DNA from 3 places in the Sphaerisporangium sp. NPDC005289 genome. Region 1 is predicted to be linked to each of the others. Evidence: riboswitches for the same ligand, from Rfam matches in the RefSeq annotation. Region 1 holds a riboswitch; each other region holds the start of a gene.
The links. Region 1 has a riboswitch for thiamine pyrophosphate ahead of ABZT47_RS20285 (cytosine permease). Riboswitches for the same ligand answer to the same signal wherever they lie in the genome.

Region 2: linked by a shared signal. The riboswitch ahead of thiO (glycine oxidase ThiO) and the one ahead of ABZT47_RS20285 (cytosine permease) in region 1 are both predicted to bind thiamine pyrophosphate.
Region 3: linked by a shared signal. The riboswitch ahead of tenA (thiaminase II) and the one ahead of ABZT47_RS20285 (cytosine permease) in region 1 are both predicted to bind thiamine pyrophosphate.

What each region holds. Positions count from the first base shown of each region.
Region 1 is NZ_JBEXGS010000011.1:45,046-51,162, reverse strand. It holds gene ABZT47_RS20300 (ATP-binding protein) at 1-77, opposite strand, end outside; gene ABZT47_RS20295 (PAS domain S-box protein) at 230-2,116, opposite strand; gene ABZT47_RS20290 (methylated-DNA--[protein]-cysteine S-methyltransferase) at 2,278-2,841, shown strand; gene ABZT47_RS20285 (cytosine permease) at 2,907-4,259, opposite strand; TPP riboswitch at 4,250-4,376, opposite strand; gene ABZT47_RS20280 (rhodanese-like domain-containing protein) at 4,401-4,733, opposite strand; gene ABZT47_RS20275 (DNA-formamidopyrimidine glycosylase family protein) at 4,931-5,809, opposite strand; gene ABZT47_RS20270 (LCP family protein) at 5,885-6,117, opposite strand, start outside.
Region 2 is NZ_JBEXGS010000010.1:33,170-39,286, reverse strand. It holds gene ABZT47_RS18955 (thiazole synthase) at 1-601, opposite strand, end outside; gene thiS (sulfur carrier protein ThiS) at 732-932, opposite strand; gene thiO (glycine oxidase ThiO) at 997-2,160, opposite strand; TPP riboswitch at 2,154-2,266, opposite strand; gene ABZT47_RS18940 (FAD-dependent oxidoreductase) at 2,445-3,614, shown strand; gene ABZT47_RS18935 (Rv2175c family DNA-binding protein) at 3,706-4,038, shown strand; gene thiE (thiamine phosphate synthase) at 4,016-4,654, shown strand; gene ABZT47_RS18925 (polyprenyl synthetase family protein) at 4,673-5,740, opposite strand.
Region 3 is NZ_JBEXGS010000009.1:53,989-60,105, reverse strand. It holds gene ABZT47_RS17600 (hypothetical protein) at 1-886, opposite strand, end outside; gene purD (phosphoribosylamine--glycine ligase) at 970-2,202, opposite strand; gene corA (magnesium/cobalt transporter CorA) at 2,620-3,753, shown strand; gene tenA (thiaminase II) at 3,795-4,490, opposite strand; TPP riboswitch at 4,483-4,593, opposite strand; gene ABZT47_RS17580 (hypothetical protein) at 4,603-5,148, opposite strand.

The DNA of each region.
Region 1 (6,117 bases):
ACCCCGCATGCCTCGAGATCGGCGCTGAGACGCTGGCGTGCGACGGCGACGCTGGTCGGCGCATACGGCAACAGCACGACGCCCTCACTTCCCCGTTCTCCTGCATTTCCCCCTGAGGAAAACACATCCCAGTACGACCGAAATGCCCCGTTCGATGGTTCTGGAAACCGCGCGGCGATCATTGCTTGTGCAGATTCGACAATAGGCGCGGTCATCTGTGACCAGCTCGTTACCGCTTCGGTGTGTCGGATCCGATATAGGCGTCGGCGATGCTCAAAACGAATCGCATTCGGGTGCCACCGCCGGGACGCGCGTGCGCGGTCACCTCACCGCCCTGCGCACGAGCGAGGGTGCGCGCGATGTAAAGCCCGAGCCCCACGCCGCCGAAACGCCGGCGGTCGCCGCTGTCGGCCTGGACGAACCGCTCGAAGACCCGCTCGCGGTCCTCCGGCGCGATGCCGACGCCCTCGTCGTCCACGGCCAGGACGACGCGGCCGTCCTCCGGCCAGGCCAGCACCCTGATCAGGCCGCCGTCCGGCGAGTACTTGAAGGCGTTCTCCAGCAATTGGCCGAGCAGGATGTCGGTGGCCAGGGCGTCCCCGTCGACCAGCGGCAGGTCGCCCGGGATGTCCACCTCCACGTGGTGCCGGTCGGACAGCACCGGCATGCCCAGCGTCGCCGCGCGCACGCGCTCGCCCAGGTCGAAGCTCTCCAGCCGGATCTTGAACTTCTCCCCGCCCGCCCGCGCGCCGAGGAGCAGGTGGTCCATGAGCCGGCCGAGGTCGCGCGCCCGCTCGGCGATGGTGCGCACGGCCGAGCGCCGCTCGACGTCCGACAGCTTGTCCCACCGCGCGTCCAGGGTGCTGGCGAAGCCCTGGACGACCGTGATCGGCGTGCGCAGCTCGTGGCTGGTGGTGGCCAGGAACAGGTCCTTGGCCTCCTCGAGCTCCTTGGCCAGCGTCACGTCGCGGAAGTCCACGACGACCTCGGCGGTCTCGCCGATCCCGGCGCTGACCACGTCCAGCCAGCGGCCGGAGGGGAGTTGCGTGGTGAGCTTCTCGCCGGGCCCGGGCAGCGGGAACGGCGGGTGGACGCCGATCACCTCCGCCGCCGTCAGGCCGGTCAGCTCCTCCGCGGCGGGGTTCCACTGGGTGACCCGCCCGCCCCCGTCGAGCACGGCGATGCCGTCCGCGCTGGCGTCGACGACGGCGCGCTCGTGCGCCCGCTGCCGCACCGCGTCCTGGTAGGCCATGGCGTTGGCGAGCGCGATGCCGGCGTGCCCGGCGAGGAGCTCCAGCAGCTCCAGCTCGATGTGGCCGGCCTTGTGCTCGGCGAACAGCGCGTACAGGGCCCCATAGGGCCGGCCGCCGACCGCGGCGACGCCGAGCGCGATGGTGTGCAGGCCGGGCAGCTCCGACCAGATCAGCTCGTCCAGCACCGCCTGGTCACCGGTCTCCAGCAGCACGGTCTTGCCGGTGCGCAGCAGCTTGCCGACCAGGCTGGTGTGCAGGTCGGCGGTCGCGCCCTTCACCCGCTCCGGCAGGCCGTGGGTGCTCACCAGCCGCAGCCGCTCGTCCTCGATCAGCACGAAGCCGCCCGCGTCGGCCCCGGTCAGCTCGGTGAGGCTCGCGGCGATGCGGTCCAGGACCGGCTCCAGCTCCAGCTCGGCGTTGATGTCGCCCACCACGTCGGTGAGCCGCCGCACGAGGCGCGCGCGGCGGGCGGCCCGCTCGCGGGCGACCGCGTCGTTCTCCGCCGGGTGGTAGACGCTCACGTACCCGAGCAGCGCGCCGGCCTCCGACCGCAGCGCACTGATGTCCACGCCCACGTCCAGCAGCGAGCCGTCGCAGCGCAGGCGCTTGGTGCGCAGGGAGACCGGGCCGCCGGTGCGCACCCGTTCCAGCACCGCGTTGTGCTCGGCCACCAGCTCGTCCGGCACGAGCGGCGCCCGGCGCCCGGTCATCTCGGCCGCGGACCAGCCGAACAGGCGCTCCGCCGCGGGGTTCCAGATCAGTACGGTAAGATCACGATCGAGGGTTACGACGGCATTGGGCGAGCTCGCGATGACAGCGCGGGCAAAGCCGTCATCGAGGTTGTCTCCCCTGTCGTCACTCATGACCCCCATCGTGCCCGTTTTTGCCCCCGCGCCTTGGCACTTTCGATGTGCGAATCATCGCATTCGGCGCAGCGGCCGATGACATGGGCGCCACTCCCTCCGGCACGGCCGGGAGCAGGGCTCCCTCCGATACGCTGCCGGTAGGCGAGAGGGGTACGGCCATGACGACAGGGGATCTCGAGGCCCTGGTGCGGGTGACCGCTCCCGGCTATGTGGGCGAGACCCCGCCCGAGGTGGCCTTCGGCACCACCGACACGCCGGTCGGGCCGCTCGCGCTCGCCGTCACCGCGCGCGGCGTGGTCGCGTGCAGCTACGAGAACGAGCACGTCATCTTCGCCCGCGTCTCCCGCGAGATCGGGACGTTCATCGGCCCCGACCCGCGGCGCCTGGACCCGGTCCGGCGCGAGCTGGACGCCTACTTCTCCGGCAGGCTGCGCGCGTTCACCGTTCCGGTCGACCTGCGGCTGGCCACGCCCTTCGCCCGCACGGTGCTGCAGATGACGATGGCCGTGCCCTACGGCCGCGTGACGACCTACCCCGAGATCGCCGAGCGCATCGGGCGTCCGCAGGCGCTGCGCGCGATCGGCAACGCCCTGACGGCCAACCCGGTGTGCGTCATCGTCCCCTGCCACCGGGCGCTGGAGGCGCCGGGACGGCCGGGAGGTTACGCCGGCGGCCCCGCCGCCAAGGAGGTCCTGCTCCGCCTGGAGGCCGCGGCGGACTAGGCGCACTCGATCGAGGCCGGCGACCGGCTACGACGGGGCCACCGACTACGACCAGGCGACGGGTGCTACCGGGCCACCGGCGCGTCGGTGAGGGCGGCGCCGTCGCGGGCGCGCCGCCTCAGCAGGCTCACCAGCAGCGTCGCCAGCGCCGAGACGACGAACGCGGCCAGCGCCGCGCTCATCCACGGCTGCCGCTCGAACCCGATCAGTCCGCGGAGCGCCGCCCAGCGCTCGTCCCACCACTCCAGCGTGGCCGCTCCGGTGAACACCCAGTACGCCACGAAGCCGAGCAGCCATGGAACGAGCATCGCCCAGCGGGAGGGCGCGTCCTGCGAGGTGTCCCACCGCGCGGCCCCGCCCAGCACGAAGTAGTCGACCACGAGCACGGCGAACATCGGGACGAACACCGCGCCGATCACTCCGAGGAAGGCCCCGTAGGAGTTGACGTTGGCGAACAGCGCGACGCCGGTCGTCAGCACGCCCACTCCGACCGAGAAGACCCGCCGGTCGACCCGGGGCAGCAGGTTCTGCAGGGACATGGCCGTGGAGTAGACGTTGGCGAACGACTGGTCGGCCTCCCGCAGCACCAGGACGCCGAAGAACAGCGCGCCGAGCGGCACCGCGACGAACGCGTTCCACACCCGCTCAGGGTCGTTGCCGACCAGGGCGAGGGCGACGATGCCGAGCACCAGGCACGCCACCTGGGCGATCGTGTAGCCGGTGACCACCCCGGCGAACGCCGCCCGCCCGGACCGCGAGTGCCGGGCGTAGTCCGCCGCGACCGGGACCCAGGAGACCGACAGCGCGATCACGTAGTCCACGGCGGGGGCGAACGCGTTCCAGCTCCCGCCGCCCAGGTGCGGCGCCTCGCGCAGCAGCGCCACCGCGAGCCACACCATCGCGACGACCACGGCGGCCGTCACGAAGCGGCGCAGGAGGCGGATGGCGCCCAGTGGGCGGATGGTCAGGGCGATCGTCAGCGCCCCGGCCACCAGTACCCACACGGCGTACGGCACGGAGTCGCCGAAGACGGCCCGCGCGCCTTTGGCGATCACCCACAGCTCGAACGCCCCCCAGCCGAGCATCTGGACGATGTTCAGCACGGTCGGCAGGTACGACAGCCGGGCCCCGAACAGCCCGCGCAGCAGCACCATCGCGGGCGCGCCCGTGCGCGCGCCGGGGATGGCCGCCAGGCCCACCATGACGGTGCCGACCAGGCTGCCCACCACGGCGGCCAGCACGGCCGCGACCATGCTCAGCGGTGCGCCGCCCAGCGGGTCGAGAAGGTACAGGGCGCCGGAGAAGCCGAGCAGGCTCACCCCGAGGTTGGCCCAGAAGGCGCCCTGGTCGAGGAATCCGAGGGTCTTCGGAGGGGCCTCGTCGAGGGTCAGAGGGACTTCATCGACGGCGGACGTCATCGCACGCTCCCTACGCCGGCATTACCCGGACAGGTTCCGGCGGTCGGCGGCGCGCCCAGCCCTCGCTGGGAACCGCCCTCTCAGCCCGGTGACGCCCGAGCTCCCGCGCTATGTATTTTGCGCGATTATTACATTCGGCCGTCAGGCGACGTAGGGCTGCCCCCCGTTCTCGGCGACCATGGGACGCCCGGCCGCCTCCCACGAGTGCATGCCGCCGCCGACGTTGACGGCCTCGCGGCCCACGTGGTTGAGCCAGGCGGTGGCCTGGGCGGACCGGCCGCCGACGCGGCACACGACGTACACCGGGACTCCGGCGGGGATCTCCTCGACCCGCTGCTGCAGCGTGCCGAGCGGTATGTGGACGGCCGTCGGGGCGTGGCCCGCCTGCCACTCGTCGGGCTCGCGCACGTCGAGCAGGTAGGCGTCGTCGGGCACGGCCCCGGCCTGGATCTCTGGGACGGTCATGCCGACCATTGTCCCCGCTTCGCGAGCCTTCCGCCCGCTAACGGAGGGTTGTCGCGCCGTGACGCCGGGAAGTTTTCCCTTCGCGCACCGGGCGAAGCACCGCAAAACACCTCAGAGCCCCCGCGCGGCCGGCCACCTGGGACCACCACTCGCGCGGCGGGAACGGCCCCGGGGCGAGCGGGCCCACCGGACGAGCCGAGGCCGCCTCACTTGAGCAGCCGGGACATCCTGCGGTCGGCCAGCGGCTTGCCGCCGGTCTGGCAGGTCGGGCAGTACTGCAGGGAGGAGTCGGCGAAGGAGACCTCCCTGATCGTGTCCCCGCACACCTCGCACGGCTCTCCGGCGCGCCCGTGGACCCGCAGGCCGGACTTCTTCTCGGTCTTGAGGTCCTTGGCGGCCAGACCGCGCGACCGCTCGACGGCCTCGCGCAGGGTGGTGACGATCGCCTCGTGCAGGTCGGCGACCGCGGTGTCGCTCAGCGAGTCGGCGATCTTGAAGGGGGACATCTTGGCCGCGTGCAGCACCTCGTCGGAGTAGGCGTTGCCGATGCCCGCGATGATCTTCTGGTCGCGCAGCAGCCCCTTGATCTGCGTGCGGCTGCCGCTCACGATGCCCTTGAGCACGTCGGGGGTGAAGCCGGGCGCCAGCGGATCGGGGCCGAGGCTCGCGATGCCGGGCACCTCGACCGGATCGGTGACGACGTAGACGGCCAGGCGCTTCTGGGTGCCGGCCTCGGTGAGCTCGAAGCCCGGCGCCCGGCCGTCGTCCTCGGGGGCGAACCGCAGCCGCACGGCCAGCGGCCCCTTGCCCGGACGCACCGGCCTGGCTCCCGACAGATCCTCCCGCCAGCGCAGCCAGCCGCCGCGGGCCAGGTGGGTGACGAAGTGCAGCCCGTCGCAGTCGAGGTCGAGGAACTTGCCGTGGCGGGCCACGGCGGTCACCGCCAGACCGCCGAGCGAGGTGACCGGCGGCCGCACGGTCTTCAGGGCCTGGAAGGCCACCACGTCCACACCGGCGACCACGCGGCCGACGGCCCGCTCGCGCAGGAACTCGGCGAGCGACTCCACCTCGGGAAGCTCGGGCATGCCATCACACTAACCGCTGACCGAGGGTCCGCCCGGTGAGCGGCCGGCGGGCGCGCGCGGCCGCTCACCGCGGGCCTACTTGGTGAGCACGTCCTTGGGCACCGGCTTGTCCTCGGCCAGGGAGCCGAACAGCCGCAGCGCGCGCTGGGTGTCCCATTTGACGACCGCGGCGCCGTTGATGGTGGGCAGCGAGCCGATGGGGACGGCGGTGGCGACCGGGTCGCCGCTCATGGCCATCCCCAGCGACAGCAGGTCGAAGGTGCCCGTGCCGCCGTCGACGGCGACCGAGTCGGTGGCGGCCATCGCCA
Region 2 (6,117 bases), on a different contig from region 1:
GCAGGACCGCGTCGCATCCTAGCTCCATCGCCAGGGCCGCGTCGCTCGCCGTGCCGATGCCGGCGTCCAGGATCACCGGGACGGCCGCCGCCTCGACGATCAGCTCGATGTTGTGCGGGTTGCGGATGCCGAGACCCGAGCCGATCGGGGAGCCCAGGGGCATCACCGCCGCGCACCCCGCCTGCTCCAGCCGCCGCGCGAGCGCCGGGTCGTCCCCGATGTAGGGCAGGACGACGAACCCGTCGGCGACCAGCCGCTCGGCGGCGTCGAAGGTCTCGATGGGATCGGGGAGCAGCGTGCGCTCGTCGTTGATGACCTCCAGCTTCACCCAGTCGGTGCCGAGCGCCTCGCGCGCCAGGCGCGCGGTCAGCACGGCCTCGCCCGCGGTGAAGCAGCCCGCCGTGTTGGGCAGCACCTTGACGCCCCGGCCGCGCAGCACGTCCAGCACCGACCCCCGGGCCGCCGGGTCCAGGCGCCGCATGGCGACCGTGGTGATCTCGGTGGCGGAGGCGGCCAGCGCCTGGTCCAGGACGTCCAGCGAGGGCGCGCCCCCCGTCCCCATGATCAGCCGGGAGGTGAACTTCTCCCCGGCGATGACCAGCGCGTCTCCCGCCTCGTCGAGGTCGTGCCCCGGCGCCGGGTGCGCCCCGGTGGGGTCGAGGTCGTCCCCGGGCGCCCTGATGGCGCCGCTCCGGCCGATGTCGTGTCCCGCCGCGGGGCCGGCGCCGTGGTCAGCCACCTTGCACCGCCGTCAGCACCTCGACGCGGTCGTGCTCGCTGAGCGTGGTGGACTGCCACGCGCCGCGCCGCACCACCTCGTCGTTCACCGCCACCGCGACGCCCGCGCCCGACGAGGTCAGCTCCTGGACCGCCCGGGCGACGGTCGCCCCGGCGGGCAGGTCGCAGGACACACCGTTGATCATCACATTCATCGCCGTTCCGGGGCGCGGGAGGGCCCTGGCCGCCGCCAGGGCGCGCGCCCCGTTCCTCCTTCGTTCATCGGTGGGCCTCGGTGAAGCGCAGAGGGGAGCAGAGCGCCGCGAGAGGGACGAGCCCCGGGTCGGGGTCGCCGGCCACCAGCTCGGCGGTGAGCGGGCACAGCAGGACGCCGCCCCGGTGGTGGCCGGTGGCCAGCACCAGCCCGTCCACGCCGCTCGGGCCGATCACCGGCAGGTTGTCCGGCGTTCCCGGGCGCAGCCCCGCCGCCAGGTCGACCACCTCCAGCTCGGTGATCCCGGGCACCAGCTCGCGGGCGTCGCGCAGCAGCTCCCACAGCGCCCCGGCGGTCACCCGGGTGTCGAACCCCATCTCCTCCTGCGTGGCGCCGAGCACGATCTCGCCGTCGCCGCGCGGCACGAGGTAGGCACGCGAACCGTGCACGACGCCGCGCACGCACCGGCCGAGGAACCCCGGAGCGCCGCGCAGCCGCATGATCTGCCCCTTGACCGGGCGCACCGGAGGGAGCACCTCGGGGGGCAGGCCCGGAAGGGAGCCCGACCACGCCCCCGCCGCCAGGACGACCAGCCCGGCGCCGATCGCCGCGCCGCTCGCGCACCGCACCCCCCGCACGGGCCCGTCCGCGGAGAGCAGCCCCGTCACGCGGTCGGCGACCACCGGCACGCCGCGGCGCGCCAGCGCGGCGAGCAGCGCGGCCGTGACGCGGCGGGGATCCACCCAGGCGTCGCCGGCGACCAGGATGCCGCCCCGGACGGAGGGGGCGAGCATCGGCTCGGCACGGCGGCACTCCCGCCCGGTGAGCCGCTGGACGGGCAGCGACAGCTTCTCCAGGAAGCCGGCCACCTCGGACAACGCCGCCAGGTCGTCCGCGCCGAAGGCCACGTCGAGCGTGCCCTCGCCGCGGTGGTCGACGTCCACCCCCGACTCCGCCGACAGCTCGGCGGCGAACGCCGGCCAGCGGGCCAGCGAGGCCAGGCCGAGCCGCAGCAGGGGCTCCTCGGTGTAGGCGACCTCGCTGACCGGGGCGAGCATCCCCGCCGCCGCGTGCGAGGCGCCCGAGCCGGGCGCGGGGTCGACGACGACGACGGAACGCCCGTGCCGGGCGGCGCGCCAGGCGATCGAGAGCCCGATGATGCCGCCGCCCACGACGACCATGTCGGCGTGCCGCGCGGCGTCGGCCGGGGGCGCGTTCGACACCTGCATCTGAGTCCGCTCCCTTCGCCGGCATGACCCGGATCAGGTTCGTGGCGGTCGAGGGCCCTCAGCCCTCCTCTCAGCCCGGTTTCGCCGGACTCCCGCGCGTGGTGGACCCAGCCTAATCCCGTCCCTGCGCGGCCGGGGACAGCGGGAGAGGCGGTCTGTTTCCGCCCTGGTACGGCATCGCCACCCGCTTGAGTGGTCTCATCACTGCCCGTATGGGACAGTGAGCCAATTTGTTACCAAATCGCCGTTGGCGAGTTACCGTCCTGGCCGCTTAGGGTCAGGTTGTGAATCATGTCGTGGTGGTGGGGGCCGGACTGGCCGGCGTGCGCAGTGTCGAGGCGCTACGGGCGCGCGGATACCGAGGGCGCGTCACTCTGATCGGCGAGGAGGCCCATCGGCCGTACGACCGGCCTCCGCTGTCCAAGGCCGTGCTGCTGGGCGAGCTGGACTCGACGGTCGTCGACTCCGATCTCGGCGCGCTGGACGTCGATCTGCGCACCAACGTCTCCGCCAAGGGGCTTCGCGAGGGCGCCCTGGAGACCACCGAGGGCGAACTGGAGTACGACGGCCTGGTCATCGCCACCGGCGCCACCCCCGTCCGGCTGCGCGGCGAGGGCACCCAGCACGTGCTGCGCACCATCGACGACTCCCTGGCCCTGCGCGCCGCGCTCGTGCCCGAGTGCCGCGTCGCGATCGTCGGCGCCGGGTGGATCGGCGCCGAGGTCGCCACCGCGGCCCGCCGCGCCGGCTGCGAGGTGACCGTCGTCGAGGCCGCCGAGTCACCGCTGGCCGTGGCCCTCGGGCCCGAGGTCGGCGCCCGCACCGCCTCCTGGTACGCCGAGGCGGGCATCGACCTGCGACTCGGCACGATGGTCGGTTCGATCGACCCCGGCGGGCTGACCATGATGGACGGCTCGTGGATCCCGGCCGACGTCGTGGTCACCGGCGTCGGCGTGCGCCCGAACGTCGCCTGGCTGGCCGGCTCGGACGTCGAGATCGACAACGGCGTCCTGGTCGACGAGCACCTGCGCACCTCCATGGAGGGTGTCGTCGCGGCCGGAGACTGCGCCAACTGGTGGTCGCGGCGCTTCGGGCGGCGCATGCGCGTCGAGCACTGGGACACCGCCCTGAACGCCCCCGAGACCGCGGTGGCCACCCTGCTCGGCCAGTCCGCCGTGTACGATCCGGTGCCCTATTTCTGGTCCGAGCAGTTCGGCCGCATGGTGCAGTACGCCGGCCACCATGACGGGGGCCGGCTGGTGCTGCGCGGCGACCCCGAGACCGACCGCAAGTGGGCGGCGTGCTGGTTCACCGCGGACGACCGGCTGGCCGCCATCCTCACCGTCGACCGTCCCCGTGACCTGGTCCAGGGCCGCCGCATCGTCGAGGGCGGGCAAAGAGTCGACGTTGATCGGGCGATCGACCCCTCGATACCCTTGCGCGACTGCTTGTGACCCCCTGCGGGGTGTTTGAGAAGAGGCGCGACGTGGTAGTTGTGGTTCCGTGACGCTTTCTGTTGCACAGATCGACCGCGAGACTGATCAAATGGTGGGGGAGTGGCTTCCCCTCACGGAAGTGGGCAGGCGGCTCGGGCTCAGCACCGGGCGCGCCAAGCAGCTTCTGAAGGACAAGAAGCTCATCGGCGTCCGCCGCGGCGGCCCAGAGCCCGAGGTCCCCGCGAAGTTCATCGCCGGCGACGACGTGGTGAAGGGCCTGCCGGGCACCCTCACCGTGCTGTCCGACTCCGGCTACGACGACGTCGAGGCCCTGCGGTGGCTGTTCACCGCCGACGACTCCCTGCCGGGAGCCCCCATCGACGCGATCGTCGCCGGTCGGCACACCGAGGTGAAAAGGCGTGCCCAGGCGCTCGCTTTCTGACGCCAGGCTCTACCTCTGCACCGACGGGCGCCGCCGCCAAGGCGATCTCGACCAGTTCCTGGACGCCGTCCTCGCCTCGGGCGTGGACATCGTCCAACTGCGCGAGAAGGGTCTGGAGGCCCGCGAGGAGCTCGCGCTGCTGGAGGTGTTCCGCGCGGCCTGCGACAGGCACGGGGCGTTGCTGGCCGTCAACGACCGGGCCGACATCGCCTACGCCGCGCGCCCCGACGTGCTGCACCTCGGCCAGGACGACCTGCCCGTGGCGGTCGCGCGCGACATCCTCGGCCCGGACGTCCTGATCGGCCGCTCGACCCACAGCGACGCCGAGGCCTCCGCCGCGGCGGTCGAGGAGGGCGTCGACTACTTCTGCTGCGGGCCGATCTGGCCGACGCCCACCAAGCCGGGCCGTTTCGCTCCGGGCCCCGGGCTGCTGAAGCACGCCGCGGCCCTGGCGGCCGATCGGCCGTGGTTCGGCATCGGCGGCATCGACCTCGGCACGCTGGACGAGGTCATGTCGTACGGGGTCACCCGGGTCGTGGTGGTGCGCGCCATCACCGAGGCGGAGGACCCCGGAGCCGCCGCCGCCGAGTTCGCCCGCCGCCTCACGCCCGGCTGACCCCTGGCGGGGCCGTCGTCAGCTGCGGCGGGTCGTCGCGGCCACGGCGAGCTCGTGCAGGGCCTCGCGCGCCTCGCCGGTGATCGGCGCGCGCCCCAGGGACGTCAGCGCGTCGTCCAGATAGCGCTTGATCATCTCTTCGCTCGCCGCCAGGGCGCCGGTGTCCTCGATGATCGCGCGCAGCCGCTCGACGCCGTCCTGCTCCAGCTTGGGGTCGCCGAGAAGCAGGCGCACGTCGGCGGCCTGCTCGGGCGTCGCCTCCGACAGCGTGCGCGCGATCAGCATCGTGCGCTTGCCCTCCCGAAGGTCGTCGCCGGCGGGCTTGCCGGTCTCGGCGGGGTCGCCGAACACGCCGAGCACGTCGTCGCGGAGCTGGAAGGCGATGCCGACCTTCTGCCCGTAGTCGACGCACAGCCGGTCGATCCACGGCTCGGGCGCCCGCGCGGCCATCAGCAGCCCGAGGCGCAGCGGCTGCTCGACGGAGTACTTGCCGCTCTTGTGCAGCGCGACCCGCAGCGCGCTTTCGAAGGTGCTGCGGCCGTGCGCCTGCTCCAGCAGGTCCAGGTACTGCCCGCACATCAGCTCGGTGCGCATCAGGTCGTGCACCGGCTCGGCGGCGGCCAGCGCCTCGGCCGGCAGCCCGCTCGTCCGCCACATCTCGCCCGACCACACCAGCAACAGGCTTCCCAGCAGGACCGCGGCGCCCTCGCCGAACTGCTCCGCCGACCCCTGCCACTCCGAGTCCTCGTGCAGCGACTGGAACCGCCGGTGCGCCGACGGACGGCCCCGGCGCATGTCGCTGGCGTCCATCACGTCGTCGTGGATGAGCGCGCTGGCCTGCAGGAGCTCCAGCGAGGCGGCGGCGGTGAAGATGGCGGCGTCCTCGCCTCCGCCCGCGCCGCGCCAGCCCCAGTAGCAGAAGGCCGGGCGCAGCCGCTTGCCGCCGGCGAGGAAGTCCTCGGCGGCCACGAGAAGCGGGCTCAGCTCCGGGCCGCTGACCAGGGGGCGCTGCCGGTCGACGAACGCCCGCAGGCGCTGGTCCACCTCGGAACGGAACGCGTCCGACAGGGCGAAGGAAGTGGTCATGCTTTGAGATTAACGGCCGTACAACGGGCCGCCGCTTCGCCTCCCCTTGTGTGACCCACGCCATGGACCGGCGGTGGCACGCCCGGGGTACTCCGCTGAGCTGCCGACACCGGTCCGCGGCACCGGAAGGGAACCCGACACGCGAGCGATGATCGGTGTGGGGCTGTGGCACGCGCCGCACGCTCTGTGCGATGCCCGTCGCTCGCCGCCCCGTGCGACGCCCGACGGCCGAGCGTCTGTGCGATGTCGTTGGGTCCCTCGGTCCGTGTGATGTCCCTGGGGCCAGCGGTGTCGGTGATGTCCGCCGGCCGAGCGGCCTGTGGAGCGCCAGTCGGCCGCCTCGCTTTCGGCGGTCGTCTTTGGCAGCGCACGTTGGC
Region 3 (6,117 bases), on a different contig from region 1:
CGAGCGCGACCAGCGGCACGTCCCCGTGGGTGGGGGTGCCGGCGCCGGTCGGGCACACCTGGCTGCTGCTGCCCATGTTCTGTCCGAGGAGCGCCGTCAGGGTCCCCTTGCCGCACATGGGGATGGCCGCGGGCCAGATCGCCCCGACGGTGACCAGGCCGGCGACGATGAGCGTGAGGATGGCGACCCCGCCGAGCAGCAGGTTGCGGAAGCTGCGCACCCGGCCGCTCTCGATGGAGGCCATGCCGTAGGCCGCCCGGAGCACCGCCTGCAGCAGCGACCGGTCGCTCTCGCCGATGTCGCCCGCGGCGACGCGCGCGGTGAGCCCCACCAGCCGCGCGTCGTCGGCGGGCAGGTAGGCCCGCCCGGTGGCGAGGACCTCGGGGGCGCGGGCGTTGAGCTCGCCGGCCGGCAGCAGCCCGTACAGCAGGATGGTGGCGCCGTAGATGTTGGACCACGCCGCCTCGATGGCCTGCCCGGTCAGCCAGCGCCGCCAGCCCTGCCGCTCGTGCGCGTACCGCGCGGCGGCGGCCAGGTGGCGTTCGATGGCGGTGTGCAGCGGCCGAAGGCCCCGCTCGTCCGGCCGGGCGGCCAGGCAGCGCCCGGCGTCGGCCGCGATCTCCTGGGCGCGGGAGGCGATGTGCACCCGCCACACGCCGGGCCAGCGCAGCACGTCCTGCTCGCTGAGCCCGGCGATGTCGTCCAGCGCGCCAGGCCCGTCGTTCCCGCCGGACTTCGCCGGGCGGGCGGCCTCACCCGGCCCGCGGACGTCGGCGCCGTCCGTCGTGGGGGCGCCGTCCGTAGTTGGGGCGCCGTCCGTCCTGGGGACGGCGTCCGCCCCGTCTTCGGCGGCCTCGTCCGATCGCACGGCCGGATCGGGTGCCATACGTTCCTCCAGGGTTCGCCCGTCCCCCTGGGCTTATCGCGACCGGCCGCCCCAGCGCTACCGGTTTGCGATCATTCGTGCCGTCAGGCGCGGGCGGCGATGTCGGAGCGGTGGTGGGAGCCGCGCAGCCTGACCTGCTCCACCTGCGCGTACGCGGCGGCGCGCGCGGAGGCGATGTCGGAGCCGGTGCCGACGACGTTCAGCACCCGGCCGCCCGCCGACACCACCCGCCCCTCGGCGTCCAGCGCGGTGCCGGCGTGCAGGACGTAGGCGTCCTTCGCGACGGGGTCGAGCCCTTCGACGCGGTCGCCCTTCACCGGGTCGGCAGGGTAGCCCTCGGCGGCGACGACCACGGTGACGGCCGCGCCGTCGCGGAAGCGCGGCGCGGGCTGCCGGTCGAGGGCGCCGGTCGCGCAGGCCAGCAGCAGCCCGGCCAGCGGCGTCTCCAGCCGGTCGAGCACCACCTGCGTCTCGGGGTCGCCGAAGCGGGCGTTGAACTCGATGACCTTCGGCCCGGACGCGGTGAGCGCCAGCCCGGCGTACAGGACTCCGGTGTAGGGGGTGCCGCGCCGCGCGAGCTCGCCGATGGACGGCAGGACGACCTCGTCCATGACCCGCTCGGTGAGACCCTCGGGCGCCCACGGCAGCGGCGTGTAGGCGCCCATGCCGCCGGTGTTCGGGCCCTGGTCGCCGTCGTAGGCGCGCTTGAAGTCCTGGGCGGGCTGGAGCGCGACGGCCGTGGCGCCGTCGCACAGCGCGAACAGCGAGACCTCCGGGCCGTCGAGGTACTCCTCCACGACCACGCGTCCGCAGGCCGCCGCGTGGGCGAGCGCCTCGGCGCGGTCGGAGGTCACCACGACGCCCTTGCCCGCGGCGAGCCCGTCGTCCTTCACGACGTACGGAGCGCCGAACGCCTCCAGGGCGGCCTCGGTCTCCTCGGGGGTGACGCACACGCGGGCGCCCGCCGTCGGCACGCCGGCGGCCACCATGACGTCCTTGGCGAAGGCCTTGGAGCCCTCGATGAGCGCGGCCTCCTTCGACGGCCCGAAGCAGGGGATGCCCGCGGCGCGGACGGCGTCGGCGACGCCGGCCACCAGCGGCGCCTCGGGCCCGATGACGACGAGCTCGGCGCCGAGGCGCGTGGCCAGCGCCACGACCTGGCCGGGATCGGTGGGCACGACCGGGTGGAGCGTCGCCACCGCGGCGATGCCGGCGTTGCCGGGGGCACAGTGGAGGTCGGACACCGCGGGGTCCAGGGCGAGGGCGCGGCACAGGGCATGCTCGCGGCCGCCGCTTCCAATCACAAGAACGCGCACGTGGGGAGTCTACGGGGCGGGTCTGGGGTCGCCGGACGCCGCGCGTGTCGCCGCAGGTCGGGGCATGTAGGGGGGCGTCCGCCGGGAAAGAACGGCCGGTCTTAACAGGCCGGGCGGCGGCGTTTTGTGAACTTCCACATGATCGAGTGATCCCGTGGGGATGTAAGCTGTGGGCTGAAGCCTGCCTGTGGTAAGTTAGGGCGGCTTTGGGCCGTCTCTCGGGAGATTGGAGGTGGAATCGGGATGACATCTGGTGATCCCAGCAGTACGTGCTCGCGCACGTACGTCGTGCGCAAACCCGACCACTCCAATTCGGTGTCCGACTGAGAGCCACACGCCTGTTCTTTTCTGCGACGTTCGTCGTACTTTGATGCTTTCCGCGTGTGGGTTACTGAGGTCGGGCGGGAAGGGACCGCCATGCGCTCGTCCACCCTTTTCCAGCGGATCAACCTGCACCAGCGCACCACTCACGTGCGGTTCGGCGCCTCGGCGCCGGTCACCTCTCTGCGTCGTGAGCCGCTCAACGGCCGCTGCGTTCCGCCGAGTGACTCCCTTGTGCAGTACGGCGCGTACATCGCCGGCAAGCGTGTCCACGTGTCCGGCATCCCGGAGGCCGTGAGGCTGGTCCGCGAGCACAACGCCGCGTCGGAGACCGGCGGCGCCTACGTCTGGGTGGGGCTCCACGAGCCGGAGGCCCCCGAGGTCGAGTGGCTGGCCGAGGTCTTCGGGTTGCACCCCCTGGCCGTGGAGGACGCCATCAAGGCGCACCAGCGGCCGAAGGTCGAGCGTTACGGCGACTCGCTGTTCGTCGTGCTGAAGACCATCGCCTACCTCGACCACGATCAGCTGACCGCCTCCAGTGAGATCATCGCCAGCGGCGAGATCATGGTGTTCGTCGGCTCCGACTTCGTGGTCACCGTGCGCCACGGCGAGCACTGCCCGCTCGCGGACGTGCGCGGCCGTCTGGAGGACAAGCCCAAGCTGCTCTCCCGCGGCCCCTCCGGCGTCCTGCACGCCATCGCCGACCACGTCGTCGACCGCTACCTGTCGGTCGCCGACCAGATGCAGGCCGAGCTGGAGGAGGTCGAGGCGGCCGTCTTCGCCGACGTCAGCTCCCGCGACATCGGCCGCATCTACCAGCTCAAGCGCGAGATGATCGAGATGAAGCGCGCGGTCACGCCGCTCCAGACGCCGCTCGGGGCCCTGCCGCAGCGCCGCATGATCCCCTCCGAGATGCGCGAGTACTTCCGCGACGTCGTCGACCACCTCTCACGAGTCTGCGAGCAGGTCGAGTCGTCCAACGAGCTGTGCAACTCCATCCTGCAGGCGGCCCTGGCCAGGTCCAACGCCCTGGCGAACGAGGACATGCGCAAGATCTCCGCCTGGGTGGCCATCGTCTCCGTGCCCACGATGATCGCCGGCATCTACGGCATGAACTTCAAGCACATGCCCGAACTGAACGCCGTCTGGGGCTATCCCCTCGTCATCGGCGTCATGCTCGTCATCTGCTCCCTCCTCTACCGCGGCTTCCGCCGCAACAGCTGGCTCTGACCTGAGGGACGGTGTGCCGCCCGCCGTCCCCGCGCGTCCGGTCAGACGGGCCAGGTCTCCTGGCGCCAGGCGGCGTCCCAGAACATCCACTCGTAGCGCGAGGTGGTGACGAAGTGCTCCAGTGCGCGGGCGCGCTGGCCGCCGGTCGCCTCGGCGCCCGCGTGGTCGGCGAGGGAGACCACCCGGCGCACCACGCTCTGGAAGGTCTCGTCCCCGTAGGCGGCGATCCACCGGCGGTACAGCGGGTCGGGTGAGGACTCTTCCAGCAGCGCCTCGCCCACCCGGGCGTAGATCCAATAGCAGGGCAGCACCGCCGCGAGCCCGTCCAGGAACGACCCGCCGTACACGGTCGCCAGCAGGTAGCTGGTGTAGGCGCGCGTGGTCGGCCCGACCGGCTGCCCCGCGGCCTGCTCGGCCGACCCGCCGAGGTCGGCCATGAACGCCGCGTGCATCTCCTGCTCGGCGGCGATGGCCCCCACCGCGTCGCTCGCGAAGGCCCGCACGTCCTCCTCACGGGGCGCCTTGGCCGCGCACAGGGCCAGCGCGCGGGCGTAGTCCCGCAGGTAGTGCGAATCCTGCACGACGAAGTGCCGGAACGCCGCGCGCGGCAGCGTCCCGTCCACCAGCCCCCTGATGAACGGGTGGTCGAGGATGGCCTTGTACGTCGGCGCGATGGCCTCCCACAGCTCCTCGCTGTACGGCCGCGCCTGCGGAACGACGGATTCGGACGTCGTCATGTGACCAACTCCCTACGCCGGCATGACCCGGACAGGTTCCAGCGGTCTGCGGCCACCCAGCCGCACTCTCAGCCCGGTCCACCGGACTCCCGCGTCCACTCTCGGCTCGAGCCTAGACCGTCGAGGCCCCCCACCGGGAGTGCTCCTGCCTCCACTCCCTCGCGAGCTCGGCCAGCATCGTGTGGTCGTCGTCCAGATCGCCGCCGCTGTTCTCCCCGGTGATCGCGGTGAACCCGCCGGACGCCTTGGGGTGCCCGGCGTCGGCGGCCCGGCTGAACCAGGTGGCGGCCAGCCATTGATGCCCACGGCCCGCGTGGATCGCCGCGAGCCGGAAGGCGGCCTCTGCGTGGCCGTGGCGCCCGGCGAGCTGGTAGAAGAAAATGGCGAGGCTGATCTTGTTGCCCTCGGTCTCGTAAGCGGTCGCGTAGACGTACGCCAGTTCGGTCGCCGCCTTGCGCGGAGCCGGGTGCGCGCGCAGCCGCACCGCTTCGTCGTCCCCCGCCGCCGCGGCCTGGTGGAGCCAGTCGCGGGCCTCGGCGAGCCGGTCGTGGAGCAGGGTGATGACCCACAGACGCAGGCATGCCTGGGCGTCGCCGGCCTCGGCGTGCCGGACCAGCCGGGCACCGGTGCGGCCGAACCACCGTAGATAGCGCCGCATCGGTACCGAGATCGGCGGATCGGCCTTGCGGGGCGCCGGTGGAGGGCCCTCCACATGGGCGACGAGGTCAGGCGGCCATCCGATCGCTGGGGAGGGATCGGTGTGGACGGGTGCCGGTGGGCGGCTCTCCACATGGGCAACAGGGTCTGGCGGCCATCCGGGTACCGGGAAGGGCTCTGCGTGGAGGGGGGCCGGCGGAGGGCTCTCCACATGCGCAACGGGGTATGGCCACTCGAACACTGGGGCAGGCGCATGGGCGACGAGGTCAGATGGCCACCCGGGCGCTGCGAAGGGCTCGTTCTGTACGGGTGGGAAGCGGGGCGGTCCGAGCGGCGGCTCGATGGCCGGTGCGGCGGGAAACCCCGATGGGGCGAAGGCGCCCGGAAACTCGGTGAGGGAGGTCGCGGCAGGTGGGCCTGTCGGAGCGGGGGACGGAGACGGCTCGGCGCCGGTGGAGAGGGAAGGGCGTGCGGCGCACCAGCGGGAGTGCCAGTCTCCGAGGCCGCCGAAGGCCGTGACGTCCAGCCCTGTGTCCGCCGCGGCCCGGTGGCAGGCGCTCACGAACGACGCCACCCATGGCCAGGGGGGCAGCCCGTTGCGCTTGCCGGTGAGGATGTCGTGCGTGGTGCTCTCGGCCAGCTCTCTCGACCGCCGGCCGTCCTCGGCGGGCGCGTGAGACAGCCGGCGTAGTTCGGCGAGGGACGGCATGCCGGCCAGTTCCCGCAGGTCGTTCAGCCGGCCGATGAAGGCCGCCACGCCGGGGTGATGTCCAGTCATGCCCTCCGCCGAATGAGTGATCGACGATCTACGTCAGGTAATGGAGTCATGGTTGCACCAACCGGGGCAATCTGACGGCCGAACCTGAATTCCACCTTGTCCGGACGTGGCGCCGGATGTTCCGCTGGGAGAATCCGCAGGCCACCGAACTAATCCGAACAAATCCGGATGGATCCGGATAGGTAGGGATGG